One region of the Streptomyces sp. BBFR51 genome, then DNA from elsewhere that is predicted to be linked to it. Evidence: riboswitches for the same ligand, from Rfam matches in the RefSeq annotation. Region 1 holds a riboswitch; each other region holds the start of a gene.
What was found. A riboswitch is a leader RNA that binds a small molecule or an ion and turns the genes downstream of it on or off. The one in region 1 is predicted to bind cobalamin.
Positions count from the first base shown of each region.

Region 2: another riboswitch for cobalamin. It lies ahead of ACGH7X_RS29400 (energy-coupling factor ABC transporter permease); the one in region 1 lies ahead of ACGH7X_RS37735 (ABC transporter substrate-binding protein).
Region 3: another riboswitch for cobalamin. It lies ahead of metE (5-methyltetrahydropteroyltriglutamate--homocysteine S-methyltransferase); the one in region 1 lies ahead of ACGH7X_RS37735 (ABC transporter substrate-binding protein).

Region 1 is NZ_CP172448.1:8,303,566-8,313,292, reverse strand. It holds gene ACGH7X_RS37740 (ABC transporter permease) at 1-221, opposite strand, end outside; gene ACGH7X_RS37735 (ABC transporter substrate-binding protein) at 223-1,785, opposite strand; cobalamin riboswitch at 1,838-1,966, opposite strand; gene ACGH7X_RS37730 (ABC transporter substrate-binding protein) at 2,192-3,727, shown strand; gene ACGH7X_RS37725 (ABC transporter permease) at 3,729-4,673, shown strand; gene ACGH7X_RS37720 (ABC transporter permease subunit) at 4,670-5,506, shown strand; gene ACGH7X_RS37715 (ABC transporter ATP-binding protein) at 5,494-7,056, shown strand; gene ACGH7X_RS37710 (class I SAM-dependent methyltransferase) at 7,074-7,856, shown strand; gene ACGH7X_RS37705 (MerR family transcriptional regulator) at 7,903-8,280, opposite strand; gene ACGH7X_RS37700 (alpha/beta hydrolase family protein) at 8,419-9,375, shown strand; gene ACGH7X_RS37695 (lytic polysaccharide monooxygenase auxiliary activity family 9 protein) at 9,649-9,727, shown strand, end outside.
Region 2 is NZ_CP172448.1:6,427,800-6,437,526, forward strand. It holds gene ACGH7X_RS29385 (ATP-binding cassette domain-containing protein) at 1-820, opposite strand, end outside; gene cbiQ (cobalt ECF transporter T component CbiQ) at 817-1,566, opposite strand; gene ACGH7X_RS29395 (energy-coupling factor ABC transporter substrate-binding protein) at 1,567-1,914, opposite strand; gene ACGH7X_RS29400 (energy-coupling factor ABC transporter permease) at 1,911-2,618, opposite strand; cobalamin riboswitch at 2,648-2,833, opposite strand; gene ACGH7X_RS29405 (MerR family transcriptional regulator) at 2,904-3,497, opposite strand; gene ACGH7X_RS29410 (potassium channel family protein) at 3,567-4,028, opposite strand; gene ACGH7X_RS29415 (chloride channel protein) at 4,121-5,467, opposite strand; gene ACGH7X_RS29420 (hypothetical protein) at 5,755-6,222, shown strand; gene ACGH7X_RS29425 (FAD-binding and (Fe-S)-binding domain-containing protein) at 6,427-9,558, opposite strand.
Region 3 is NZ_CP172448.1:530,208-539,934, forward strand. It holds gene ACGH7X_RS02430 (LacI family DNA-binding transcriptional regulator) at 1-631, shown strand, start outside; gene ACGH7X_RS02435 (family 43 glycosylhydrolase) at 660-2,162, opposite strand; gene ACGH7X_RS02440 (NCS1 family nucleobase:cation symporter-1) at 2,358-3,845, shown strand; gene ACGH7X_RS02445 (aspartate/glutamate racemase family protein) at 3,926-4,651, shown strand; gene ACGH7X_RS02450 (GntR family transcriptional regulator) at 4,778-5,428, shown strand; gene ACGH7X_RS02455 (GNAT family N-acetyltransferase) at 5,556-6,485, opposite strand; gene ACGH7X_RS02460 (hypothetical protein) at 6,664-7,104, shown strand; cobalamin riboswitch at 7,179-7,402, shown strand; gene metE (5-methyltetrahydropteroyltriglutamate--homocysteine S-methyltransferase) at 7,559-9,727, shown strand, end outside.

The DNA of each region.
Region 1 (9,727 bases):
GTGACCAGGTGGCCGAGCCAGTGGCCGAAGCGCGTCCAGGCCGGCTCGTCCAGGCCCAGCCGGGTACGGAGCGCGGCCACCTGTTCGGGGGTGCCCAGTTCGCCCCGGAGCACGTCGGCGGTGTCGCCCGGCAGCAGGGAGCCCACGGCGAACACGGCGACCAGGACCACGAGACACTGGAGGACGGCGAACAGGGAGCGGCGCAGGACGTAGGCGCGCACGTCAGCCGACGCGGACCCGGTCGAAGCGGGCCCAGTCGTGCGAGTTCGGCGGGGCGGCGCGCAGGCCGCTCACCGACCGGGCGACGGCGTCGTTGGCGTCGGAGAACGCCCACACCAGCAGCCCCGACGCGTCCCGGGCGATCTTCTGCGCACGGGTCAGGAGCGCGAGCCGTTGCCGCTCGTCCCGGCTGGTGCGGGAGCGCTCCAGCAGTTCGTCGAACTTCTTCGAGGCGTACTGCGTCTGGTTGCGGGCCGCGCCGCCGCGGACCCGTTGCTCGAGGAAGTCGGAGACGGGGAGGGTCGAGGTGGTGTTGAAGGCGGCGACACCCTTGGTCTTGATCTCGCTGAAGTACGTGCTGGACGCCCGGGTGTTGGCGGTCAGCCGCAGCCCCACCTCGCGCAGCTGCCCCGCCATGAGGTCCGCGGCCGGCTCCCAGGCGGCGTCGACGGAGCTGGTCTCGACGGTGAGGTGCAGCCCCTGCGCACCGGCCTGCTTCACCAGCCGCCGTGCCTCCTCGACGTCCCGTTCGCGGGGGCCGAGGTCGTCCGGGTAGCCGTGCAGGCCCAGTCCGAACAGGTCGTTGCCCACCTCGCCGTGGCCGGCCAGGGCGACCCTGACCAGTTCCTCCCGGTCGATGCCCAGTTGTACGGCCCGCACCAGCCGGGGATCGTCGAACGGCGTGCGGCCGGTGCGCAGCAGGAGCTGCTGCGCGGTGGCGCGCCGCGCGGTCAGCAGCCGTGTCGAGCCGTCCTGCTTCAGCCGTTCCACGGAGGCGCCCGCCATGTCTGCGGCGTAGTGGACCTGGCCGGACAGCAGCGCGTTGAGCCGGGCCGACTCCTCGTTGGCGGGGACGATCTCCAGCTCGGCGATGTGCGGGGCGCCGTCCCAGTGGTCCGCCCAGCGCCGGAAGCGGGCGGTGCCGCCGGGCGTGAACGACACGTAGGTGAAGGGGCCGGAGCCCACGGGCTCGTGGAAGTCGGTCGTCCCGTCGGGGACGATCTCGGTTCCGGGGCCGGCGAAGGCGGTGGGGAACTCGAAGTTCGGGGCCTTCAGCACGAGGACGACGGAGCGTTCGCCGTCGGCCGCGCTCGCGTCGAAGTCGATCGCGGAGAGCAGCACTTGGGAGGGTGAGCCGGTGGCGGGGTCGGCGGCCCGGCGGTAGCTGTAGAGCACGTCCTTCGCGGTGACGGGTTTCCCGTCGTGGAACGCGGCCTTGCGCAGCCGTATGCGCCACCGGGTGCCGGAGGCGTCGCTCTCCCAGGACTCCGCGAGCCGCTCGCGCACGGACATGTCGTCGGCGTACGTGCCCAGCGTGTCGTACAGGGCCTTGGCGCGGGCCTGGTCGACGAAGTTGGGGGCGACATGGGGGTCGAGGGTCTCCTGGGAGCCGCCGGCCGTGAACGCGGCCCGGAACCGGTCGCCGCTCGCTCCGTCCTTGCCGTCCCCGGCGCAGCCGGTGAGCAGACCGGACGCGGTCAGCGCCAGGGCGCCCGAGGCGGCCAGCACCCCCCGTCTGCCGGGTTCGGGCCGCCGTACGGTCTCCGTGCGGGCATGCGTCGTCACAGCCGATCCTCTCCGGGGTGTCCTCGCCCCTGCCTGCGGACCGGCGACGGGTCAGTCTCCTGGCTTCCGGATCGTCGCTCGCCTCCGCCTTCCCGTCCGCTCGCGCGGACAGTGGCGTGCAGGAGGATCGCTCCCCGGTCACAGTGGCGGGACCGCGCCGGACTCGCACCGGCTTCCTGGTCCCCGTCGCCTCTTGCGCCCATTCTGGCCCACGCGGGGGTGCGGTCCGCGACCGGGGCCGGTCCGTGCGCCTCCCCGGTCCGTGCACATCCCCGAGCCGCCGGGCCGCCCCGAGTGCTCCATCCCACCTCCGGGCACTATTGCATGACTGTCGCAACAACTTATTGAATGCATATGCTGATCCGTCGAAACGATCAGCAGACAGTCAGCAGGAAGGTGCGTACGCATGCCGGTCCCCCTGTCCCGCCGCAGCGTCCTCGCGGCGGCCGCCGCCGCGGGTGCCGGTCTGCTCACGGGCTGCCAGGCGTCGGGCGGTTCGGGTTCCTCCACGCCCCGCGAGGGCGGGAGTCTGCGAGCCGTGTTCCCGGGCGCGGGGGTCAAGGAGACGATGGATCCGCACGCGCAGCGGCAGTTCGTCGACATCGCCCGTCACAAGGCGGTCTTCGACAAGCTCGTCGACCTGGACGCCACCCTGCGGCCCGTGCCCCGGCTGGCGCGTTCCTGGTCCAGTGACGACTCGGCCCGCGTCTGGCGGTTCGAGCTGCGCGAGGCCCGCTTCCACGACGGGCACGCCCTCACCCCCGAGGACGTCCTGTACAGCATCTCCCGGATCCTCGACCCCGACGCCGCGGACCATCTGGCGAAGAAGTCGCTGTCCCACGTGGACCTCGCCAACTGCCGCGCCGTGGGACGGCACGGCGTCGAGATCTCCCTCACCCGGCCCAACGCGGAACTGCCCACACTGCTGGCCATGACCGGCACGGCCGTCGTCCGAGACGGCTGGAACGACCCGGGGCGCCCCGTCGGCACCGGCCCGTTCCGTTTCGTGTCCTTCACCGGCGGACGCGAGTTCACCGGCCGCCGGTTCGACGACCACTGGGGCGGCGCCGCCCACCTGGACGAGGTGCACATCCTGTCCGCCGAGACCGAGGCGCGGGCCGCCGCCGTGCGCGCGGGCGAGGTGCACTACGCGCACGAGATGACGCCGACCTTCGCCCGTACGGTCGAACACGACAGCCGGGTACGGGTGGTGGCGACCGCGCGCAGCGGGGTGCAGGGCTTCGCCCTCAAGACGGACCGGCCCCCGTTCGACGACCCGGACGCGGCGCTGGCCGTCAAGCTCCTCCTCGACCGCGAGCGGCTCGTGGACGTGGTCTGCGCGGGCCGCGCCGAGATCGGCAACGACCTGTACGGCAAGGGGTTCACGTACTACCCGGACGGCCTGGAGCAGCGCGAGCGGGACGTCGCGGAGGCCAGGCGGCTGCTGCGCCGTACCGGCCTGTACAACAAGAAGGTCTCCTTCTACACCTCCACCGCCGCGGACGGCTTCGCGCAGGCCGCGCACCTGTTCACCGAGCAGGCGGGTGAGGCCGGACTGCGGGTGGAGATCGTCAACGGGCCCCCGGAGTCCTACTTCACGGACGTCCTGAGCAAGGGCACCGTCACCAACCACCGGTGCGGGGCCATGCCCATCCCCACCTACATCAGCGAACGGCTGCTCACCGACGCGCCGCAGAACGCGACCGCCTGGGAGCGCCGGGACTTCGACGAGGCCTTCGCCGCCGCGCGGGCCGTCACCGACGACGCGGCACGCACCCGCGCGTACCGGTCGGTGCAGACGACACTCCGCGATCGTGGCGGCCTGGCGCTGTGGGCGCACCCGGAGTGGCTGAACGCCGTCTCCCGCACACTGCGGGGCGTGAAGGAGGCTCCGCCCAACACCGTGGACTGGGCGCGGTTCGACACGGTCTGGCTGGACTGAGGTGCTGCGGTACGCGCTGCGGCGGTGCGGGTGGACCGTCGTCCAGCTCGCCGTGCTCGGCGTCGTCGTCTTCCTGCTGACCAATCTGCTGCCGGGCGACGCGGCCACCGTCGACTTCAACGAGCAGGCCGGTCTCGACCAGGTGGCTCAGCTGCGCGAGCAGATGGGTCTCGACCGGCCGCTGGGTGAGCGCTTCGTCGACTGGGCGGGGGACCTGCTCACCGGTGACCTCGGCACCTCGCTGGTGGGCGGCGGTCCGGTGAGCGACGCCCTGTTCTCCACCGTCGGGGTGACGGCCACGCTGGCCGGCGTCACACTCCTGCTGCTGGTCCCGCTGGCCGTCGCCGTCGGCCTGTTGACGGGGCTGCGGGCCGGCGGCCGTACGGACCGTGTGGTGTCCGCCGTGACGCTGACCCTGACGTCGATACCGGACTTCGTGCTGGCCCTGCTGCTGGTGGCGTTCTTCTCGCTGCGGCTGGGCTGGCTGCCCTCCACGTGGGTGGGCGCCGACGACGGCTGGTGGCAGCGCCCGGAACTGTTCGTGCTGCCGGTGGCTGTCCTGCTGGCCCGCACCGTGTGTGTGCTGTCGCGGCAGATCCGGGCCGGCACGATCACGTCGCTCAACTCCGGCTACACGGTGCAGGCCCGCCGTCTGGGGGTGCCGCCGACGCGGCTGGTGCTGCGGCACGTGCTGCCCAATGCAGCCGTGCCGGGCGTACAGGAACTGGCCCGCACCGGGGACCAGTTGCTGGGCGGTGTACTCGTCGTGGAGGCGGTGTTCGCCGTTCCCGGCACCGCGACGGCGCTGGTGGCGGCCGTGCAGAACCGTGACGTGCCCACCGTCCAGGCGCTCACCCTGACCCTCGCCGCCGTCGCCTGTCTGCTCAATCTGGCGGCGGATCTCGTCACCCAGCGCCTGGCTCCCCGTTCGGAGGTGCTGCGATGAGCGGCATACGGTCCCGGCCCCGTCGGCGGGTGTGGGGCGGCGCGGTGCTCCTGGCGCCGCCGGTGGCGACGGCCGTCGTCGGCCCGCTGGTGACGTCCGCCGACATCCCTTCCGACGGAATGCCGTACGCCCTCGGTGACGGACATCCGCTGGGCACCGACGCGTTGGGCCGGGACGTGCTGTCGCTGGTGCTGCGTGGCGGGGCCAGCGCCCTGGGCGTGGCGTGCGCCGCGGTGGCCCTGGCCGTGCTCGTCGGCGGGGTGCTCGGGCTGGCGGCCGCGGCCTCTCGCAGCCGCTTCGTCGACGACCTGCTCATCCGGCCCGTGGAGCTGTTGCTGCCGCTCCCCTCGCTTCTGGTGATCAGTGTGGTGGGAGTCGGCTGGCGTGGGGACCCGGTCGCGGTGGCACTGGCGGTGGCCGCCCTCAACGTACCGGCCGTGGCGCGGCTGTTGCGGGCGGCGGCGCTCGACGCGGCCAGTGGCCCCGTCGCCGAGGCCATGCGGCTTCAGGGCGAGTCGCCGGCGCGGATTCTGTTCGGGCACGTCGGACGGGCCGTGCTGCCGGTGGCCGCCGCCGACGCGGGCACCCGGGTCGGCGCCGCGGTCTTCACGGTGGCCGCCGCCAACTTCCTGGGGCTGGGCCTGGACCCGACCTCGCCGGACTGGGGTGTGGTGATCGCCGCGAGCAGGGAGGCGCTGTTCGTGCAGCCCTGGGCGGTCTGCGCGCCGACACTGATGCTGGTGATGTTCACGGTCGGCGCCAATCTGCTGGCGGACGGCCTGCTGCCGCGCGCCGCGACAACCGAGGGGAAGGCGGCGGCGTGGAACCGGTGATCGAGGTCGGCGGCCTGACGGCACGCGCCGGTGGGGCCATGCTGCTGGACGGCGTCGCGTTCACCGTCGAGCCCGGCGAGGCGACCGCCCTGGTGGGGCCTTCGGGCAGCGGCAAGACCACCGCGGCGCTCGCCCTGCTCGGCGAGGCCGCGCCCGGGGTCCGGCTCACCGGCACGGTGCGGGTGTCGGGCACCCAGGTGGTCGACTCCGGTGGGCCGACCGGCTCGGCGGCGGAGGTACGCGGCCGGGTCGTCGCCTACATGCCGCAGCACCCGGCCCACGCCCTGAACCCGGCCCGGCGGATCGGCTCGGTCCTGACCGAACTCGCCCGTCTGCACCGTCCGGACACCGAGGGCGGCCGGGCCGCCGCGCCGGACCACGCGGCCGCGGCCCTGCGGACCGCCGGGCTCCCGGACACCGCGGCGACCCGGCGGCGCTTTCCCCACCAGTTCTCCGGCGGCCAGCGGCAACGGGTGGCGCTCGCACAGGTACTGGCTTGCGGACCGCGGGTCCTGGTGCTCGACGAGCCCAGCACCGGCCTCGACACCGTGGCGCGCCTGCGGCTGGCGGGCGAGCTGTCACGGCTGGTGGCCGACGGTTTCACCCTCCTGCTGCTGAGCCACGACCTGGGCCTGGTACGGGCGGTGGCCACCCGCACGGTCCTCCTGGACCGGGGCCGCGTCACCGCCGCGGGCCCCACCGCGGACGTACTGCCTGCGCAGGCACCGCCCACTGCCCGGGTTCCCTCCGCGCCGGACGGGCCGGCCGCACCGGACGCCGGGACCGCCGCCCCCGTCCTCGAAGCGCGCGGCCTCTCCGCATGGCTGCGCGCCGGGCGGCGGGGCGAGGTACTGCACGACGTGACGGTCGGCGTGCGCGAAGGCGGGTGCACCGCGGTCGTCGGCCCGTCGGGCAGCGGCAAGACCCTCCTCGCCCGGTGCCTCGCCGGTCTGCACGAGCGGCACCGCGGACAGGTCGCGTTCCGCGGCGCACCGCTTCCCGTGCTGCGCCACCGCACCCCGCGCCAGACACGTGCGGTGCAGTACGTCTGGCAGGAGGTGCGCAACTCCTTCGACGAACGCCGCACCGTCCTCGAACAGGTCGCCCGCACCGCCGTACGGCTGCGCGGACTGGCGCCCGCACAGGCCGGACAGCAGGCGCTGCAGATGTGGGAGCGGCTCGGTCTCACACCGGAGCACGCGTCCCGGCACGCCGCGTCCCTGTCCGGCGGCGAACTGCAACGGGCCGCCCTGGCGCGGGCCCTGCTCGCCGAACCCGACGTACTGATCTGCGACGAGATCACCACGGCCCTCGACGCCGCCGGCACGGCACTCGTCGTGGCGGAGATCGCCCGGCTCAGGGCGGAGCGGGGCACGGCCGTGCTGTGGATCGGCCACGATCTCGCGCTCGTCGAGCAGTTGGCCGACGACCTGGTGGTCCTCGACGCCGGCACCGTCGTGGACAGCGGCGCGTGCGACACCGTCCTGACCTCTCCCCGCTCCGAGACGACCCGCCTGCTGCTGCGCTCGAGGCACCTGGCGGCCAAGTGAAAGGAACACCCCATCCCATGACAACCACCGCCGCGTCCGACTGGCAGCGCTGGCAGACCAGTTGGGACCGTCAGCAGGAGTGGTACATGCCGGACCGGGAAGAGCGCTTCCGGGTCATGCTCGACACGGTCGAGGCGGTGACCGGCCCCGCGCCACGCGTCCTCGACCTCGCCTGCGGAACGGGCAGCATCTCGGACCGCCTGCTGCGCCGCCTGCCCGGCGCCACCACCGTCTGCGTGGACATCGACCCGGCCCTGCTGGCCATCGCCCGCGGCCACTTCGCCGGGGACGAGCGCGTGACCTTCGCCGAGGCCGACCTGACCGACCCGGACTGGACCGACCGGCTTCCCCACGCGTCCTACGACGCGGTGGTGACCGCCACGGCCCTGCACTGGCTGGACACGGACTCGCTGCGCCGCCTCTACGGCACGCTGGCCGGCGTGGTCCGTGAGGGCGGGGTGTTCCTCAACGCCGACCACATGACCGACGAGTCCGCGCCCGCGCTCAACGCCGCCCTGCACACCCTGCACACCGCACGCCAGGAGCGGCAGCGCCGGCAGGGAGCCCTCGACTGGGCCGACTGGTGGCACGAGGTGGCCGTCGACCCGGTACTCGCCGAACCGGCGGTGCGCCGGTTCGCCCTGCTGGGGGATCCGCGCGAGCCTCGCCCGGCCGGTGAGCGCGGGGACCGGCCGACCGCGACCCGCTGGCACGTCGACACCTTGCGGGAGCAGGGGTTCGGCGAGGTACGACAGCTGTGGTGCTCGGCGAGCGACGCGCTGGTGGCCGCGCTGCGCTGAACGGGGGCGGTACAGGGGCCGGGCGGGGCACGCTGGCTGAGCGGCCTCACCCCGTCCGGGCGCGGCACGACCGGCCCGTGCGCAGGTTGGTCGTGGCGCCGGTGATGACGGAGTCCAGTCTGTCCCGGGTGCCGACCAGCTCGGTGATCCGGCCGTCGATGCGGTCCCGTTCCCTGGACAGCCGGTCCAGCAGTTCCGGCGTGGCGTTGCCGTCGACGACGCAGGGCAGGAGCTCGACGATGGCGCTGCTCGACAGGCCGGCGGCGTAGAGCTGCTGGATCAGCCGGACGTGGTCGACCGCGCCTTCGGGGTACTGCCGCTGGCCGCTGTGACTGCGCTCCGGAACGAGCAGGTCCTGTTCTTCGTAGTAGCGCAGCGCCCGCACGCTGACGCCCGTTCTGCCGGCCAGCTCCCCGATGCGCATCCCGCGCCTCCTCTCGTGGGTCCGTCGGACGACTTGCCTCTCACGTCAACGTGAGGTTTTAGCGTAACCCAAGAGGGCTCGACACCACCCCTGAGCCCTTCTCCCACGCCGTCCGCCGACAGAGAGAAGCGCCCCATCATGACCGCATCAGACATGGCGACCGGTGCCCCCGCCGCCGCACCCGTCGCCTCGGTGAACCCCGTCGTCTCGGTGAAGCCCGTCGTGCTCCACGCACCGGAGCGTGGCGACGACCTGCGCCTGCGCGTGTCCGCGCCGGTGACCGGGCACGACCTGCCCGTCGTCCTTCTCGCGCACGGCTTCGGCTCGTCGCTCGACGGCTACGGCCCGCTCGCCGACCACTGGGCCGCCCACGGCTTCGTGGTGATCCAGCCCACCCATCTCGACTCCAGGACACTGGCCCTTGCCGCGGACGACCCCCGCAGGCCACGGATGTGGCGATTCCGCGTCGAGGACATGAAGCGCGTCCTCGACGACCTCGACGTGGTCGAGGCGGCCGTCCCCGGTCTCCGCGGACGCCTGGACCGCGACCGTGTCGCGGCGGCCGGCCATTCCTTCGGCGGCCAGACGGCGGGCATCCTGCTGGGCCTGCGCGTCCGCGACCCCGAGACCGGAAGGGCGGAGGACCTGTCCGACCCCCGGGTCAAGGCGGGTGTGCTGCTCGCCACTGCCGGCACCGGCGGCAGCGACCTGACACCCTTCGCGGCGGAGAACCTCCCGTGGCTCAGGGATCCCGACTTCACGCACATGACCACCCCCGCCCTCGTGGTCGCGGGCGACCGGGACGACCTCCCGTTCACCGTCCGCGGCGCCGACTGGACGGCCGACCCGTACGTGCTCAGCCCCGGCGGGAAGAGCCTCCTCACCCTCTTCGGCGCGGAACACTTCCTCGGCGGCATCTCCGGCTACGACGCCGCGGAGGCCACCGACGAGAACCCCGCCCACGTGGCCCTGGTCCAGCGGGTCACCCTGGCCTACCTCCGCCACGCCCTCGACATCGACAGCACCGACTGGACGGCGACGCGGAAGGCTCTCGCCGGGGACACCCACCCACTCGGCCGGCTCGAATCCAAGTAGGGTCCGGCCGGACCGACCGGCCGGGCTCCGGTTCGCCGGTCACACACTCTTGACACGGTCACGTCGACCGCTTGTATGGTCTAGTCCAACAGAACTCGCCGCTCCGCTTGCGGAGTTGATCCTTGCCGGGGCCCCGATTCCCCGCCTGGACGGTGAGTGCGCGTCACCTTCGCGCCTCTTGGCCCCACCCACGAGAGGCCGTACGCGGCGTGCGCGGTCCCCCCACACATGACCGCGCGCGCCCCGGGACGGCCTGATGTGAAGGAGTTCCCCATGCACGCACGTCGGAAGACCGCTGCCCTGATCGGCGCGGCCCTCGCCCCCGTGGTCGCCGTGAGCCTGCCCGCCTCTT
Region 2 (9,727 bases), 1.9 Mb from region 1:
CCGTACGCGGGCCCGTCGCCGAGTCCGCCAACAGGCCCCGCGCCCGCAGCAGTCCGGCCGCCGCGACGCCCCAGGGCAGCCGCAGCCCCGCCTGCCGCAGCAGGTCGGTGCGGGCCAGCGTCGGGGCGGTCGGGCCGGTGTGCACGCCGTCCGGGGTGAGCAGGGCCGCGTCGTCGGACCAGCGCAGGGCGAGGTCGACGTCGTGGGTGGCCATCACCACGGTGGTGCCGCCCGCGCGCAGCCGGTCCAGGGTGGCGAGCAGCCGCTCCTGCCCGTCCGGGTCGAGCCCCGCGGTCGGCTCGTCGAGGATCAGCACCCGGGGCCGCATCGCGACCGCCCCGGCGATCGCGGTCCGCTTGCGCTGCCCGTACGACAGCAGGTGCGTGGGCCGGTCGGCCAGCGCCGCGATGTCCAGCGCGGCGAGCGCCTCCCCGACCCGGGAGCGGACCTCCGCGTCGGGCAGCCCGAGGTTCAGCGGCCCGAAGGACACGTCCTGGCCGACCGACGCCGCGAAGAGCTGGTCGTCCGGGTCCTGCACCACCAGCTGCACCGTGGTCCGCAGCCGGGTCAGCCCCTTGCGGTCGTACGTCACCGGCTCCCCGCCGACCGTCAACGTCCCCGCACGCGGCCTGAGTCCGCCGCTGAGCAGCCGCATCAGCGTGGTCTTGCCACTGCCGTTGCGGCCCAGCAGCGCCAGCGCGCGCCCCTCGCGCACCGCGAAGTCCAGGCCCACCAGCACGTCCGGGCCCTCCTCGTACGCGAACGACGCGCCCCGCAGGGCGACCAGGGCCGGTTCCGGTGACTGCGCCGGTCCGCTCACGACAAGGGTCCTTCCAGTACGAGGGTCAGACAGGCCAGCGCCGCCAGCAGCGCGACGCTCGCCGCGGTGAAGGGCGCCGAGACGCGGGCCTCGGGCACCAGGACCCGCAGGGTGCCGTCGTAACCGCGCCCGGCGAGCCCCGACTGGAGCCGCGCCGCCCGGTCGAAGGCCCGTACGAACGCCGTGGCGCCGAGACCGCCGAGCGAACGCCAGGTGGCCGCCCGGGTGGTGTGCCCGAGCCGCGCGGCCTGCGCCTGGCGGATCCGGCGCACCGAGTCCAGCAGCAGGAAACTCATCCGGTACGTCACCAGCGCCACGTCCACGACCGGCGCGGGCACCCCGGCCCGCACCAGCCGGGGCAGCAGGTCCGACATCGGCGTGGTGAACGCGAACAGCAGCACCCCGAGCGAGGCCGCCGAGGTACGCAGCAGCAGCTCACCGGCGCGCACCGCACCGCCGTCGGCCACCGAGAGGAATCCGTCCGGGCCGCCCACCTGCACCAGCAGCGGAAGCGCCCCCGTCACGCAGAACCCCAGCGGCACCCGGTACGCCCGCCACAGCCCGCGCCGGGGCACGCCCGCCGGGCCGAGCAGCACGGTGAGCGCCGTCACCAGCACCAGCGCCGCACCCGGCCAGGGCGGCAGCGAGATCGCCAGCACGGTCAGGCCGAGCCCGAGCACGGCCTTGTCCACGGGATGGCGGCGGCGCCAGCGACTGCTGTGCGCCGCCGCGTCGATCGGCAGCACTCAGTCCCCTTCGGGGGTGTCCCGCGGTGCCGCCGTCGCCGCCGACGCCCGTTCCTCGCCCTGCCGCCGACCCCGGCGCAGACCGAAGTAGTACGCCAGCACACCCGCGCCGAGCGCGGCCTGAAGCGCGAACAGCGCCGACTCGATCTCCCCGGACGGCGGCTCGTACAGCGGCGAGAACCAGGGCTCGTAGTCCGGCTCGATCTCGGTGATCGCCGTCTCCGCCTCGGCGTCGGCACCGGCGAACGGCTCCTCCTTGTGGTCGCCGAGCCCCAGCACCAGCGGGAGCACCGCCAGCGCGGCCACGGCGAGCAGCAGCAGGGCGTTGACCTTCGTGTTGCGCTTCACCGGGCCACCGCCTCCCGCTCACCGGAGGAGGCCTTGCCGGCCTTGGTCAACAGGACGCCCAGCCGGGTCAGTTCCCCCTTGCTGGACTGCACGAGGAGCCGCATCACGACCACCGTGAGCAGGCCCTCGCTCACCGCGAGCGGGAGCTGCGTGACGGCGAAGATGGACCCGAACTTGCCGAGCGCGCCCAGGAAACCGCTGCTCGGGTCCGGGAAGGCCAGCGCCAGCTGCACACTGGTGACGCAGTAGGTGGACAGGTCGGCGACGAACGCGCCGAAGAACACGGTGACCATGAGCGGCACGTCGTAGCGGCGCAGCAGCCGGTAGACGCCGTACCCGGCCCAGGGGCCGACGATCGCCATCGAGAAGACGTTGGCGCCGAGCGTGGTCAGCCCGCCGTGCGCGAGCAGCAGCGCCTGGAAGAGCAGCGTGATGGTGCCCAGCACCGCCATGATCGGCGGTCGGAAGAGGATGGCACCCAGGCCGGTGCCGGTGGGATGTGAACAACTCCCGGTGACGGACGGCAGTTTCAGGGCCGACAGCACGAACGTGAAGGCCCCGGAGGCGCCGAGGAGCAACGTGCTCTCCGGGTGCTCCCTGACCTCACGGGTGAGTGACCGTACTCCGTGGACGACGAACGGCGCGGACGCGACACCCCAGGCGATCGCGTGCGCCGGTGGCAGAAAGCCCTCGGCTATGTGCATGGCTCAGCAGACCCTCTCCAGCACCTCGTGGATGGACGACGCGCCTTGGCCGGTCTCCTGGCTTACGGGTACCACCGCCCGTGCTCCGCCTTCCCGGGTCGCAAGGACCCAGTGGCTGCCCCTGAGGGCCGGAGCCGGACTTCCCGATTCACAGTGGCGAGGGCCGCACCGGCATCACACCGGATTTCCCGTTCACCAAGGCGTGGCGACAGTAGTGCGCCCACGGGGGTGGTGACAAGCGGGCCTCGGGCCCGGCGGACGCCCTGCCCGCCCGCCGGACAGGCCTCAGGGCTGCGGAAACAGCTGGCGGCGCCGCTCCGTCAGCCGTCGCCTGTCGTCCTCGCTCAGCGCGGCGAAGGTCTCCGCGCGGCGGCGGTGCAGGGCCCGGCGCTCCTCGTCGGTGAGGGTCTCGGCGTAGCGGCGCCGCGCCTCGCTCAGGCGGGCCACCTCTTCGGGGGTCAGGGGTCGTTCCACGGCGGTCATCTCCTCGATCACTTCCAGGTAGGCCTCGGTCGTGGTCCCGGCCGAGGCGTCGAGCGCGTCCAGCACCCCGAGCAGCCGGAGCCGCAGCTGCGCGGTCTGCCGCAGCCGCTCCTCGACCACGTCCAGTTGCCGCCGGATCAGCCGCGCCGGGTCGTGGTCCGGCTCGGCGTCCAGGACCGCGCGGATCTGCGTCAGGGGGAGCCCGAAGCTGCGCAGCGCCAGGATCCGGTGCAGGCGCCGGACGTCGGCGGCGTCGTAGCAGCGGTGCCCGCCGCCGGTGCGGGCGGACGGGGTGAGCAGGCCGAGCCGGTCGTAGTAGCGCAGGGCGCGGATGCTCAGGCCGGTCTCCCGGGCGAGTTCGCCGATGCGCCGGGTGCCGTCGTTCGCGTGCGTCATGGGCTCCTCCACGGGTGTACACCCGAGGCTAGAAGGTGACGCGGCGGCACCTTCAAGCCCCGGTCGGCCTCAGTGGCGCCGGCCCCGGTCGGTCCTGCCGACCACCCTGTCGCGCATCCGGGTGGTCAGCGCGGTGGCGGCGGCCGTGAGGAACACGAAGCTGTACGTGATCTGCAGCACGGTCACGACCCGGGCGGCCTGGCCCCGCGGGGTGATGTCCCCGTACCCGACGGTGGCGAGCGTGACCACGGTGAAGTACAGCGCGTCGACGCGGGTGTGCAGGCCGTTGAACTCGCCCGGCTGCTTGGCCAGGGCGTAGTACGTCGCCGAGAAGACGTGCACGGACAGGACGATCAGCAGGGAGATGACCACCCCGGGCCGGCTCTCCGGCCGGTCGAGCAGCACGTGCCGGATCTGCCGGAGCAGCAGCACGGCCACGACGGTCAGCAGCAGGGCGAACAGCACCCAGCTCAGCAGGGGGCGCTGCGGACCCAGTTGGTCGAGGGGGAGGAGGAAGTAGGCCACGACCACCGCCGCCGCGATCCCGGTCCTGACGATCCAGGGCCGGACGGTGTTCCAGGCGGTGTTCCGGGCGGTACGGGATCCGGCGGGCCGACGCTCCGTCACCGCGCCGCCCCCTCCGTCGACGCCCGGCCCGCCTCCGGGTCGGCCCTGCGCACCAACTGGGCGACGATGAAGGCGACGACCGACGCCATGACGATCAGCGGCATCTGGTCGTGGGCGTCCCGGCCCATCAGCAGCACCGCCAGTACGGCGCTGGCCAGCGGCAGCCCCGTCACCGCGGCCGCCGCGGCGGAGATGCCGAGGGCGAGGGCCGGGGTCGTGCCGAAGCCGGGCAGCCCCGAGCAGGCCAGGGCCGTCGCCGCGCCCAGCAGCACGGCCGGGAAGATCGGGCCGCCGCGCAGGCTGCCCAGCGCGATGCCCCAGGCCAGCCCCTTGCACGCGACCAGCGCGACCAGCGCCCCCACGGACCAGACGTGCGGGTGGGCGGCGAGCTGGGCGAGGGTGGCCTGGCCGGACAGCGCCGCCTCGGCCGGGGAACGGCCGGTGATCAGCGCGTACGCGGCGACACAGACGCCGACCGCGGTGGCGCAGACGACGGTGCGCAGCGCCGTGCGGTGCCGCGTCCAGGTGACCGTGCGCCGGCCCAGTTCGCGGGCCAGCGTGATCAGTACGGCGATCAGTGCCGCCGTGGGAAGGCCCCACAGGAAGTCGCCCACGTCCGGGTTGGCCTCGGGCGGCAGCTCGGGCAGGGACAGCGCACCGATGTCCAACCCCGTCCACTGCCCGAAGCCGGTGAAGACCAGGGCGCCCGTCGCGCTGGCCAGCAGACAGGGCAGCAGCAGGGCGACCAGCTGGGTGCCGGCCAGCCCCGCCCCCTCGATGAGCAGGACCGCCGCGGCCACCGGACCGCCGAGGATCGTGGAGATCGCGGCGGTGGACCCGGCCGTGGCGAGGATCGCGCTCGCCCGCTGGTCCGCGCCCGCGCCCGCCCGCCGCACCGCCAGCAGGGCGAGGCCGCTGCCGACGGCCATCAGCGGCGCCTCGGGGCCCAGCACCACGCCGAGCGGCAGCGTGGCCAGCGCGGCGAGGACCGCGCCGGGCAGTGCGCGGGGGCCGACGGGTGCGCCGCCCAGGCCGTTCACCGGCAGATGACCGCCGCCGCCCGGCATCCGGGTCACGATCGGCGCCAGGATCAGCCCCGCCAGCACCAGCGCGGGCAGCGGCCACCACCACGGCGGCGTGTCGTAGCCGGCCGCCTCGGGCAGCGACGTCCACACCCAGTGCTGCAACTCGTGCTGGAGGCCGACGAAGAAGAAGCAGGCCAGCGCGATGGGCACGCCGAGGAGCACACACAGCAGCAACAGCCGCCGGTAGCCGGGGCTGAGCAGCGTCTGCCGCAGGGACTGCTCGGCACGGGCCGGGACGGCGTTCGCCGGCGCGGTCACCGCACTCGCCCGCGCGGTCCGCGCCGGGGCGGCGGCCGACTCGTCACACGCTCTCCTTCGTCCACGCCACTCCCTCCCGCGGTCCGTCGCGCGCGCGGTCGCGGGTCCGGTCCAGTCAACGCGAGGGCGCGAGGGGCCGCATGCGCACGCCCAGGGCGCGGTTCACCCGTCCGGCGGGCCCGCGTGGCCGGGGCGCGCGGTCGCCCGCAGGCTCAAAGCGACCTGTCGGTGCCGTCGGCGCCGGTGGGCGAATGCCCCGTACGGGGGACACAGAAAGGATTCCGCTCATGAGCCAGCACGCCGAACCCTCTCCCGGCCGGCCGTCCCACGGCGGCGACGCCTCCTGGGCCCAGCGCTCGGGCGGCGACCGCACCAGCGGCTGGGTGACCGGCGGTGTCGTCTTCGCCGGCGTACTGCTGCTGCTGAACGGCGCCCTCGCCGTCCTCCAGGGCATCGCGGCCATCGCCGAGGACGACGTGTACGCACGTATCGGCACCTACGTCTACGAGATGAGCCTCACCGGCTGGGGGATCGTCCACGTCGTCCTCGGCGCCCTCGTGTTCGTCACCGGGTTCGGCCTGCTCAAGGACATGACCTGGGCGCGCATGGCGGGCATCGTCCTCGCCTCGCTGAGCCTGATCGCCCAGTTCCTGTTCCTGCCGTACTCGCCCGTCTGGTCGGTGATCATGATGGCGATCGACGTGTTCGTGATCTGGGCCCTGGCCAGCCGCCAGGACAGCTCGGCCCGGACCTGAGGCACCGCCACCGGCCCTCGGCCATCGGCCACCGGCCCTCGGCCACCGGTCCTTGGCCACTGGCCCTCGGCCACCGGTCCTTGGCCACTGGCCCTCGGCCCTCGGCCATCGGCCCTCGGCCATCGGCCCTCGGCCATCGGCCATCGGCCCTCGGCCACCGGCCACCGGCCACCGGCCACCGGTCCTCGGCCCTCGGCCACCGGGTTAGCGGCGACGCAGGCAACGCGCCAGCGCCGCCGCCGCGCCGATGGCGGCCACAGTCGTGCCCGCGAGGGCCAGAGCCCGCGCGCCGCGCCCGGGAGTGCCCGGCCGGACGCCCGGCGCGGTGCCGTACGCGCTGCCCGGCACCCCGGTGCCGCCGGCCGCGCCGGGCAGTGCCGAGGCCAGCAACTCCGCCAGGTGCACGCCCTCGTGGCCGCCGCTGTCGAACTCGTGGATCTGGGTACGGCAGCTGAACCCGTCGGCGAGCACGACGGTCGCCTCGTCCTCCGCCCGCAGCCGCGGCAGCAGCACCCGCTCCGCACACGCCTCGCTGACGTCCAGGTGACCGCGCTCGAAGCCGAAGTTGCCCGCCAGCCCGCAGCAGCCGGAGTCCAGCCGCTCGGCGTCCACCCCGGCCCGGCGCAACAGCTCCTGGTCGGTGTCCCAGCCGAGCACCGCGTGCTGGTGGCAGTGCACCTGGGCCAGCGCCCGCGCGGACCGCTCGGGCACCTGCGGCGGCTCGTAGCCGGGGGAGTGCTCGGTGAGCAGCTCCGACAGCGTCACCGTCTGCTCGGCCAGCCGGCGCACGTCCTGGTCACCGGGGAACAGCTCCGCCGCGTCCGCCCGGAACACCGCCGTGCAGCTCGGTTCCAGCGCCACGACCAGGCCGCCCGCCCGCACATGGGCGGCCAGGGCGCGCACGGTGCGGGTGAGGACCTTCTCCGCCGTGCCGAGCTGCCCGGTCGAGATCCAGGTCAGTCCGCAGCACAGCGGTTCGTCCGGCAGCTCCACCCGCCAGCCGGCGTGCTCCAGCACCCGTACCGCCGCCCGCCCGACGTGCGGGTGGAAGTGGTTGGTGAAGGTGTCCGGCCACAGCAGCACCGACCCGCGCCGTCCGTCGCCCTCCGGTACGTGGTCCGCGAACCACTGCTCGAGGGTGCGCTCCGCGAACAGCGGCACCTCCCGGTCCGCCACCCCCGCCACCAGCACCGCCGCCTTCGACAGCGGCGGGGTGTGCGTGAGCGCGTTGACGACCGGCGCGAGCCGGGTGCGGCCCACGACCCGGGCGAGCGCGGGCAGCCAGCCCATCGACCAGTCGGAGCGCGGCCGGCGCCACGGCCGCCCCTCGTAATGGTGGGACAGGAACTCCGCCTTGTACGTGGCCATGTCCACGTCCGCCGGACAGTCCTTCTTGCACCCCTTGCAGGCCAGGCACAGATCGAGGGCGTCCTTGACCGCCTCCGAGCGCCAGCCGTCCTCGATCGCCCCGTCGCCGTGCCCGTCGAGCATCTCGAACAGCAGCCGGGCCCGGCCCCGCGTCGAGTGCTCCTCCTCCCGCGTCACCTGGTACGACGGACACATCACCGTGCCGTCGCTGGTGTGCTGGCGGCACTTGCCCACGCCGACGCACCGGTTGGCCGCCTTGGAGAACGAGCCCCCGTCGTGCGGGAAGCGGAAATGCAGGTCGCGAGGTTCGAACGGGGCCCAGTCACCGCCGAGGCGCAGGTTGTCGTCCAGCCCGTACGGCGCGACGACCTTGCCCGGGTTCATCCGGTCCAGCGGGTCGAAGACGGTCTTCAGCCGCCCGAACGCCTCGACCAGCCGGTCCCCGAACATCCGCGACAGCAGCTCACCCCGGCTCTGCCCGTCCCCGTGCTCGCCGGAGAGCGAGCCGCCGAACTCGACCACGAGATCCGCCGCCCGTTCCATGAACCCGCGGTACGTCGCCACCCCGTCCGCGGTGTACAGGCCGAACGGGATCCGGGTGTGCACACAGCCCTGCCCGAAGTGGCCGTACAGGCTGGGCCCGGTGTCGCTGAGGTAGCCGAACTCCTCGAAGAGCGCGCGCAGTCGACGCAGGTAGTCGCCCAGCTTCTCGGGCGAGACCGCCGAGTCCTCCCAGCCCTCGAAGGTGTCCGGCTTGCCGGGGATGTGCGCGGTGGCACCGAGCCCGGCCTCGCGGACCTGCCACAGGTCCCGTTCGTGCGCCGGGTCGTCCATGAACGCGCAGTCGGAGTCGTGTTCGGAGCGGTGCACCGCCTCGAGCATCCGATGCGCCCGGGTGTCCGCCTCCTCGACGGTGTCACCGCCGAACTGCACCATCAGGTAGGCGTTGCCCTCGGGCATCTCGGCCAGCGCCTTCGGGTTCAGGTGCTTGATCCGCTCGTCGCGGACCAGGCGGGCGTCGACGCCCTCCAGCGCGATCGGCTCGTGCGGCAGGATGTCGGGCACCGCGTCGGCGGCCTTGTCGATGGTGTCGAACCCCAGCACCACCAGGGTCCGTTCCTTCACCACCGGCACCAGCTCCAGCTCCGCCCGCAGGACGGTGACCAGCGTCGACTCGCTGCCCACCAGCAGCCCGGCCACGTCGAAGCCGTACTCCGGAAGCAGCGAGTCCAGGTTGTAGCCGGAGACCCGGCGCGGAATGTCCGGGAACCGGCGGCGGACCTCGTCCCCGTAGGTGTCGCGCAGCGCGCGCAGCCGCCGGTACACGGTCGCCCGCAGATCGCCCTGCCGCTCGATCTCGGCGTACTCCTCGTCGCCGGTCTCCCCGCACCAGAAGCGGGTGCCGTCGTAGAGCAGGACCTCCAGGCGGGCGATGTTGTCGACCACCTTGCCGTGCGCCTGCGCGGTGGCGCCGCAGGAGTTGTTGCCGATCATGCCGCCGAGGGTGCAGTTGGCGTGCGTGGCGGGCTCGGGTCCGTAGCGCAGACCGTACGGCGCGAGCCGCCGGTTCAGGTCGTCGAGCACGATCCCGGGCTGCACGACACACGTACGGGCGTCCGCGTCCACCGACTCCACCAGGGTGCAGTACTTCGACCAGTCGAGGACCACACCGGCGTTGGTGCACTGCCCGGCCAGGCTCGTCCCACCGCCCCGCGACAGCACGGGTGCGCCGAACTCCCGTGCCACGGCCACCGCCTCCGCACCGGCCTCCGGGGTGCGCGGGAGGACCACGCCGATGGGCGTCTGCCGGAAGTTCGACGCGTCCGTGGAGTACGCGGCCCGGCTCCCGGCGTCGAACCTGACCTCACCGTCCACCCGCTCGCGCAGCGCGGCCTGGAGCGAGGCGGTGTCGACCGGCTGCGGCGCCCCTTCGCGCGTGACGGGCTCGGGCAGATCCAGCGCACCCATGGGCTCTCCTTCGTGTGTCGGCGCGACAACGGCGCCCTCGCGGGCGCAACGGCCGTCGCTGAGTACCCCGCTCGCCGCCGGGACAATCACCGGACACGGAGCGTCGCCAACCGTGTCGCTGTTGGGCCGAACGGGTGACTTGGCGTAAGAATTGGCCGGTGCAGGCAAT
Region 3 (9,727 bases), 7.8 Mb from region 1:
CGTGCTGCTCGGGGAGCTGCTGGAGGAGGGGGCCGATCATGTGGCCATCGACAACGAGGGTGCCGCGCGCGAGGCCACCCGTCATCTGATCGGCCTCGGGCGCCGGTCGATCCTCGCCGTCGGCGGCCACGACGCCCCGGGGCTGGGCACGGCCGAGGCCCGCACCCGCGGTTTCCGGGCCGCCTTGGCGAAGGCCCGCATCGCCTACGATCCGGCCGCCCTGGTGCCGGTCGACGCGTTCAGGATGCCCGAGGGCGCGCGGGCCGTGGCGCGGGCGCTGCGGGAGGGCCCGCGATTCGACGCGCTGCTCTGCCTCAACGACCAGCTGGCGCTGGGCGCGTTGCGCGCGCTGCACGAGCACGGCGTCAAGGTGCCCGAGGACGTCGCCGTCATCGGGTTCGACGACGTGGAGGGCGGGCGGTTCAGCGTGCCGACGCTGAGCACGGTGGCCCCCGACAAGGGGGCGGTGGCCAAGGTCGCCGTCCAACTGCTCCAGCACCGCATCGAGGAGGCGACGGCACCGGACGGCGCGCCCGACGGCGCCGATGCGCGGGTGCAGGCGCCCCAGGACCGCATCGTGGCCCACCGGCTCGTCCTGAGGGAGAGCACGGAGGGCCACGCGGGACGCTGACGCGCCGGCCGGTCGCGGTGGGTGCGGGTCAGTTCGTGTAGACCTCGGCGCGGTCGACGCTCACGAAGGACGCCCCGGACTGGGAGTTGTGCTCCCCCGTGACCCGGATCCGCAGGGTGTGGCCGCCGTTCGCGAGCCGTGGGCTGACGTACTGCACCGCCTCACCGACGCGGATCGAGTTGTGGAAGTCCACCCGCTGCTCGGCACCGCCGTCGACGCTGATGGCGGCATAGCCGTTGCCGGTGTCCTTGACGGAGAGCAGGGCGATCCTGGTGCCCGTGAAGGAGAAGGTGGCCGTGGCGCCCGCCCGGTCGCTCCAGTGGTCGTCGCTCCAGAAGCACTGCGTGGCGCAGCCCGTGCCGGAGTTCCAGTCGCCGGTGTAGGTGACACCGCCGGGACCGCTGGAGCGCCCGTCGTCGTTGATCCAGTAGTTGCCGGAACCGGGGTCGCCGGAGGGCAGGTTCTGGGTGGCGCCCATCGCGAGGGGGCGTCCGAAGTCGGGGCTGCCGTCGGCCCGCCAGGTGAACTTCTGCGCCCTGGTGGTGCGGTTGCTGTAGGTGTTCACCGACGTGGTCTTGGCGTGGTAGACGATCCAGTCCTCGGTGCCGTCCGGCGACTGGAAGAAGGCGTGGTGGCCGGGGCCGAAGACGCCCCGGTCGTCGGCCCGGGAGAAGACCGCGCCCTGGTGCTGCTGCCAGTTCCCCGGCACCAGCGGGTCGGCGTTCTGCGGCATCGACATCATCCAGACCTGGTAGTCCGGCTTGCCGGTGTCGCAGGTGGAGTACGTCATCCACACCCGTCCGTTGCGGTACAGGAACTCCGGCCCCTCCCGCACCTCGGGGCATCCGCCGGCCGCGTTGATGGCGACCGCGTTGCCGGAGACGGTGTACGGGTTGGACATCGGCGCGATGTTGATCCCGTTGTGCTGGTACTGGTTGATGCCGCTGTAGGCGAGGTAGAGGCGGCCGCCGAGCTGGAGGATGCCGGCGTCGATGGCGAAGTCGTCTCCGTGGTTGGGCGGGGCGAGCTTGGCCTTGAAGTGGTACGGCCCGGCCGGGTCGTCGCGGTCCGACTCGAGGACGTACAGCCGGTGGTGGTCGTCGACGCCGTCGTCGGCCGTGTAGTACAGGTACCAGCGGTCGCCGAAGCGGTAGAACTCCGGGGCCCAGATGTTGCGGTTGCGGGACGGGTCGGTGTCCGTCCACACCGTGACCGGGTCCGCGGTCGCCAGGGTGCCCAGGGACGGGGAGCGCCACATCTTGATGCTGCCGCCCTGGGTGGTGGTGAGGTAGTAGTTGCCCTTCCAGTGCGTCATGAAGGGGTCTGGCCCGCTGTTGAGCGGGTTGCGGAACGTGCCGGCCGCCGCGGCCCCGGCACGGGGTTCGGACGCGGACGGCGCCGCGGCGGCCGGTGCGGTGAACGCGGGCAGCAGGCCCACGACGAGCCCGAGAAGGGCGGCGAGGAGCAGGCCGAGGTGCGCCCGGGGACGGTGTGAGGGGCTGGGAGGCACGGAGGGTCCTTTCCGCAGCATCTTTTACATCGATGTAATGGCGGGGCGTCAGGTTAGGGAGGCTCCGGCGGGCTGTCAACAAGGCCAGAAATGGTATTCCATTTGCCGCAGACCCCTTGACGGTGCGGTTTGGCGAAAACTACGTTCTGTGCACCGGAAAGCCGCTTCCGCTTTGTGGAATCATCCAACCCCCGCACCTGATCCCAGGAGTCCCGTATGACTGCCCTGGAAGACCCCCGCTCGTCCGCGCAGGCCGGCGACGCCGCCACCAGCTCCGGCCTCTACACGTACGACCTGGCCCCGACGAAGCGGGAGGGACGCCGCTGGGGCGCCTACAACGTCTTCACCCTCTGGGCCAACGACGTGCACAGCCTGGGCAATTACGCGTTCGCCATCGGACTGTTCGCCCTCGGCCTGAACGTGTGGGGCATCCTCGCCGCCTTCGCGCTCGCCTCGGTCCTGCTCTTCCTGCTGCTGACCCTGTCCGGATTCATGGGGCACAAGACGGGCGTCCCGTTCCCGGTCATGAGCCGCATCGCGTTCGGCATCAGGGGAGCGAAGATTCCGGCCGGCGTCCGCGGCGCCGTGGCCATCGCCTGGTTTGGTATCCAGACCTATCTGGCGTCCGCCGTACTGAGTGCCCTCCTGGTGGCCATGTTCCCCGGCCTGGCCCGGCTGGACACGAACTCCCTGCTCGGGCAGTCGACGCTCGGCTGGATCACCTTCCTGGTGCTGTGGGCCCTCCAGGTACTCATCGTCAGCTACGGAATGCAGATGATCCGCCGGTACATGGCGTTCGCGGCGCCCACCACCCTGCTCACGATGTGCGCGCTCGCGGTGTGGATGTTCGTCCGGGCGGACGGCTCGGTCTCCGTGTCGATCGACGAGCCGCTCACCGGCGGCGCGATGTGGCTCCAGGTGTTGCAGGCGGCCGCCCTGTGGGTGGTGATCTACGGGACCTTCGTACTGAACTTCTGCGACTTCACCCGCTCCGCGCGCAGCCGCGGCTCCATCGTCCGCGGGAACGTGATCGGCATCCCGGTGAACATGCTCTTCTTCGCCGGCATCGTGGCGGTCCTCAGCGGCGCCCAGTTCACCCTCGACGGGCAGGTCATCACCAGCCCGACGGACATCGTCAGGACCATCCCCAACATGTTCCTGCTGGCCGTCGCCTCACTGTGTCTGATCGCCCTCACGGTGGCGGTGAACCTGCTGGCCAACTTCGTCGCGCCGATCTACGCCCTGGTCGACCTGTTCCCGCACCGGCTCGACTTCCGCCGTGCCGGTCTGGTGAGCGCGGTCCTGGGCCTGGTGATCACGCCCTGGAACCTCTACAACAGCCCGGTCGTCGTCAACTACTTCCTCGGCGGGCTCGGTGCGCTGCTGGGACCCCTGTTCGGCGTGATCATGGCGGACTACTGGCTGCTGCGGAGGTCACGGGTGAACGTGCCGGCGCTCTACACCGAGGACGCGGGCTCGGAGTACCACTACCGGCGCGGCTACAACCCGCGGGCCGTGGCCGCCTTCGTCCCGAGCGCCGCGCTCGCCGTCGTGGTCGCCCTGGTCCCCTACTTCCACGCCGCGGCCGGGTTCTCCTGGTTCGTCGGCGCGATCATCGCCGCCGCGCTGTACGCGCTGATCGCCGACCGTGCCTCGCCGCTGCGCGACGTGGACGGCGAGTCCATCGCCGTCGCCGCGGAGTAGCTCCACCGCCGTCGCGGAACACCCCGGCTCCGCCGCCGTCGCGGAACACCCCCACCCGAGCGGAAGGCCCACGCCCACCCATGCGCATCCTCGTGGTCAACGTCAACACCACGCAGTCCATCACCGACGCGATCGGCAAGCAGGCGGCCGGCGCCGCCCTGCCGGACACCGAGATCGTCCCGCTGACACCGGCCTTCGGCGCGGAGTCCGTGGAGGGCAACTACGAGAGCTACCTCGCCGCGGTCGCCGTCATGGAGACCGTCCGTGCCCACCCGGAGCCCTTCGACGCGGTGATCCAGGCCGGATACGGCGAACACGGCAGGGAGGGACTCCAGGAACTGCTCGACGTGCCCGTCGTCGACATCACCGAGGCGGCGGCCAGCACCGCGCAGTTCCTGGGCCGCCGCTACTGCGTCGTCACCACCCTCGACCGTACGGTCCCCCTCATCGAGGAGCGGCTGGAGGTGGCCGGGCTCAGCGCCAGGTGCGCCTCGGTGCGGGCCAGCGGGCTCGCCGTACTCGAGCTGGAGCGGGACGAGCAGGCCGCCGTGGACGCCATCACCGAGCAGGCCGCCCGCGCGGTCGAGGACGACCGGGCCGAGGTGATCTGCCTGGGCTGCGGAGGCATGGCGGGGCTCGCCGAACGCGTCGTGGAGCGCACCGGCGTGCCCGTGGTCGACGGGGTCGCCGCCGCGGTGACTGTCGCGGAGTCCCTGGTCCGGCTGGGCCTGTCCACGTCCAAGGTGCGCACCTACGCCCGTCCGCGCCCCAAGCGGATCGTCAACTGGCCTCCCCGCACCGGCTGATCCCTGCGCGCGCCTCCCGCACCGCGGCCCGCCGCAGGCCGCGGGGTATTCTGACGGGCCGCCCGACCACCGCTGTGCACGGCGCGGTCGGCGTGACTCGGAACGGGACGACGACGAAGGACGGCGATGGCTGCGTCAGAGGGCTTCACGCCCGAGTCCGAGCGGGTCACGCGGCGGTTGCGGGACGACATCATCGACGGGGTGCGGGGCCCGGGCAGCCGACTGGTCGAACGGGAGCTGGCAGAGTCCCTCGGGGTGAGCCGGCTCCCCGTCCGGGAGGCCCTCAGGACGCTGGTGTCCGAGGGTCTGGTGACGCCGAGACCACGGACCTGGGCGGTCGTGCGGGAGTTCACCACGAGCGACATCGCCGACCTGGACGAGGTCCGTTCGGGCCTGGAGACCCTGGGGTTCCGGCTCGCCGCCCAACGGCACACGCGGGAGGGCCTCGACCGGCTCCGCGCGACGGTGGACGCCGAACTCGAGGCGGCCCGCGCGGACGACCCGGTACGCGCCCGCCGGGCGGCCGCAGACTTCCACCAGACGGTCATCTCGCTGGCCGCCAACGAGCTGCTCAACGAACTCGAGCGGGTCCTGCGCAGCCGGCTGCGCTGGCTCATGGGCCAGCACGACGACCTGCTGGCCGTCGCCCTCGAACACGACGCCCTCTACCAGGCCATCGCGGCCCGCGACGTGGACCGCGTCCAGACGCTGGTCCTCCATCACCTGGCGACGAGCCGCAGCGCGGCCCTGGGCCACCATGCGAGGGAGCGCTCCTAGCGGGGCCGCTCCAGGTGACTCCTGGACGTACGTCGCGCTGCTCGGTGCGGTGACGGTGGCGATCGCGATGGTGCTCTGAGGGACCGCGGTCCCCGCCCGGAAGGCACCGCGCCGGGCCCGGGCGCCGTCAGGCGAGCACGGCTTCCCAGGTGTCGACCGCGAAGTGCACCGTCATGCCGTTGCGGCCGTACAGCCGCGGGGCGCCCGTCGCGTTCGCGGTGTCGACACCGAGGCCCACCGTGTCCCGGCCCCGGGCGGCGAACTGCGCGAAGGCGTGGCGCAGGAGGAACCCGCCCAGGCCCCGGCCGCGGGCCTCGCGCACCACGCCGATGCCGCGGATCCAGCCCATGGCCTCGCGGTCGTCCCGGGCCAGCAGGAACGCGGCGTCCCCCAGGTCGTCGGTGGCGGCGATCCACACCAGGGACCAGTCGAGACCCGCGGCGTCGATGTCGTCCAGCCACAGCCGGTACTCGCGCGGCTGGAAGTCGAAGTGCCGCGCGAACGACCGCTGGTACAGCTCGTGCACGCGGACGCGGTCCGCCTCGGTGGTGCAGGCCCGCACCCGGACACCGGCCGGGGCCCGGGGCGGGAGGTCGGCCGCCGGGTCCACCGCGCGGTGCAGTACGTGGTGGCACCGGACGATCTTCCAGCCGCGCTCCTCGAGGAGTGCGGTGTCGGTCGTGGGCCGGGTGTTGAGGTGCAGGTGGACCACGGCGCGCTCCGCGCCGTTCGCCCGTGCCTTGGCCAGGGCGCGGGTCTCCATGGCCGCCAGCACGCGCAGACCGGTCCGCTGGTGGTCGGGCAGCACGTAGTGGTCGATGTCGACGCGCTCCCCGCCGGACTCGTCCCACAGCAGCCCGTAGGCCACCAGCCGGCCGTCGTCGAAGGCGAGCCACGAGTCCCGCGTCAGGTCGGTCTGCTGATGCTTCAGGTCGGCTTCGACGGTGTGCTGGTCGGTCTCGGGCCTGCCGATCTCGATCCGGTCTATCTCGTTGAGGAGTCCGGTGATGGCGGGGGCGTCGGCGAGTGTGGCCGGCCGCAGGTCGGCGGGAGACATGAGGAAAGGGTCGGGGGCGGCGGCGGGTGCCCGCAACGGGTTTTCCGCCGGGCGCCGGCGGGGCCGGACCCGGTCGGCGGCTCCGGAGGGGGCGACCGGGGGACGTAGGACGGCGAACAGGGGGCATACGGATGATGACCCGAGCCCCTCTCCCCCGCCGACCCACGGGAGTCCCCCTGTGACGCCGAGCCTGCGCACCGCCCGCGCGTGCCGTGCCGCCGCCGCGCTCCTTGTCGTTGCCGCCGGATACGCGGCCACCCACCATCCCTGGCTCGCCGCGCCCGGCCTGTACGCCGCCGCGGTGTTCGCCTGGTGTGCCGCCCGTGAGAGCGCGTTGCACCGGCGAAGTCTCGTACGGGCACAGCGCGCCGAGCGCCTGGCCCGCCCCCGGCTGCGGCAGCCGCTCGGGACCGGTCTCGAGCCGTGCTGCGCGTTCTGGCGGCACTCCGACGGCGCCGTGCACGGCCCGGAGTGCACCCGCCCCGCCGCCGCCCGCGTCCTCCTGGGCGACGACTGCTGCGAGCGGTGGTGGACGTCCCTCGGCACACGGCACGACGCGGACTGCCGTCGCCGCTCCGGCACCCCGGACCAGGATCGCGCGCACCCGGCCCAGCAGTAGGACGCGGGGCGGCGTGCTTCACCTCGCCGTCCACGTGCCGGACACGACCGGCCCCTCCCGCGCCCGGTCCCGGTAGGGTGGGTGGTGCAGCTGGTTCGCCCCGTCCGCCAGGCGGGACGCGTCGCAAGAGGGAACCCGGTGGGAATCCGGGACTGCCCCGCAGCGGTGAGTGGGAACGACCGCCGTCATACGCACTGGGTCCGGCGACAAGGACCTGGGAAGCGACGGCCAGTAGGCGTCCTGGACGACAGGGACGGGCCCGCGAGTCCGAAGACCTGCCAACTGCCCGTGCGCGAGCCACTCGTGCGCGGACATCCCGGTGACCTCGAGGGCGGGTCGGCGAACACACCAGGCGGACGACGCGCCGTGCCACGCGCGTTTCCACCGCCCGGTCCGCCACCCTTCGCTGCCTCGTCCCGTCCCCGGGATCTCAGGGATTCGTCTCGCGAAGGAGATCTCCGTGACCCGTACGTCCGCCGCCGCACACGCCACCGTGTACGGCTACCCGCGCCAGGGCCCGAACCGGGAGCTGAAGAAGGCGATCGAGGGCTACTGGAGGGGTCGCGTCGACGCCGACGCCCTCCACTCCACCGCCGGGGAGTTGCGCCGCGCCACCTGGCGGCAGTTGGCCGCAGCCGGCCTCGACGAAGTGCCCACCGGTGACTTCTCGTACTACGACCACGTGCTGGACACCACCGTCATGGTCGGCGCCGTCCCCGAACGCCACCGGGCCGCGGTGGCCGCCGACGCGCTCGACGGGTACTTCGCCATGGCCCGGGGCACGCAGGACGTCGCGCCGCTGGAGATGACCAAGTGGTTCGACACCAACTACCACTACCTGGTGCCCGAGTTGGGCCCGGACACGCGGTTCGCGGCGGACTCGGGCAAGCAGGTCGCGGAGCTGCGCGAGGCCCTCGCCCTCGGACTGACGGCGCGCCCCGTCCTGGTCGGGCCCGTCACCTACCTGCTGCTGGCCAAGCCAGCGCCCGGCGTCCCCGCCGGCTTCGAACCCCTCACGCTCCTCGACCGCCTGCTGCCCGTCTACGCGGAGGTCCTCGCCGACCTGCGCGCGGCCGGCGCAGAGTGGGTGCAGCTCGACGAGCCCGCCCTGGTCCAGGACCGCACCCCGGCCGAGCTGAACGCCGTCGCGCGGGCCTACCGAGAGCTGGGCGCCCGCACCGACCGGCCGAAGCTGCTCGTCGCCTCCTACTTCGGCCACCTGGGCGAGGCCCTGCCCGTGCTGGCCAAGGCGCCGGTCGAGGGCCTGGCGCTGGACTTCACCGAGGCCGGTGCGGCCACCCTGGAAGGTCTCGCCGCGGTCGGCGGACTGCCCGGAAAGCGGCTGGTCGCCGGGGTGGTCGACGGCCGCAACATCTGGGTGAACGACCTGTCCCGGTCGCTGAGCACACTCGGCACCCTGCTCGGCCTGGCCGACCGCGTCGACGTGTCCGCCTCCTGCTCCCTCCTGCACGTCCCCCTCGACACGGCCGCGGAGCGGGACGTCGAGCCGCAGATCCTGCGCTGGCTCGCCTTCGCCCGGCAGAAGCTCGCGGAGACCGTGACCCTCGCCCGGGGCCTGGCCCGGGGCACCGGTGCCGTCACGGCCGAACTCGCCGCGAACCGCGCCGACCTCGCCTCCCGAGCCAGCTCCCCCATCACCCGGGACCCGGCCGTCCGCGCCCGCGCCGCCGCCGTCACGGAGGCCGACGACCGCCGCTCCCAGACGTACGCCGAGCGCTCCCCGGCCCAGCGCGCCCACCTGCGGCTGCCACCGCTGCCGACGACCACGATCGGCTCCTTCCCGCAGACCGGTGAACTGCGCACCGCCCGCGCCGACCTGCGGGCGGGCCGCATCGGCACGGAGGGCTACGAGGAGCGGATCAGGGCGGAGATCCGGGAGGTCGTCGCCTTCCAGGAGAAGACCGGCCTGGACGTCCTGGTGCACGGCGAGCCCGAACGGGGCGACATGGTCCAGTACTTCGCCGAGCGGCTGACCGGCTACCTGGCGACCCAGCACGGCTGGGTGCAGTCCTACGGGACCCGCTACGTACGGCCGCCGGTCCTGGCCGGAGACATCTCCCGCCCCGAACCGATGACGACGCGCTGGACGGCGTACGCCCAGTCCCTCACCGACCGGCCGGTCAAGGGGATGCTCACCGGCCCCGTCACCATGCTCGCCTGGTCCTTCGTCCGCGACGACCAGCCCCTCGCGGACACCGCGCGCCAGATGGCCCTCGCCCTGCGGGACGAGGTGAACGACCTGGAGGCGGCGGGCACTTCGGTCGTCCAGGTCGACGAGCCCGCGCTGCGCGAGACCCTGCCGCTGCGCGCGGCGGACCGGGCCGCCTACCTGGCCTGGGCCACCGAGGCGTTCCGGCTCACCACCGGCGGCGTGCGGCCGGACACCCAGATCCACACCCACATGTGCTACGCGGAGTTCGGTGACATCGTGCGGGCCATCGACGACCTCGACGCGGACGTCATCAGTCTGGAGGCCGCCCGCTCGCACATGCAGGTGGCGCGCGAACTGGCCGCCTCCGGCTACCCGCGCGAGGCCGGACCCGGCGTGTACGACATCCACTCGCCGCGCGTGCCGAGCGCCGGGGAGGCGGCCGAGCTGTTG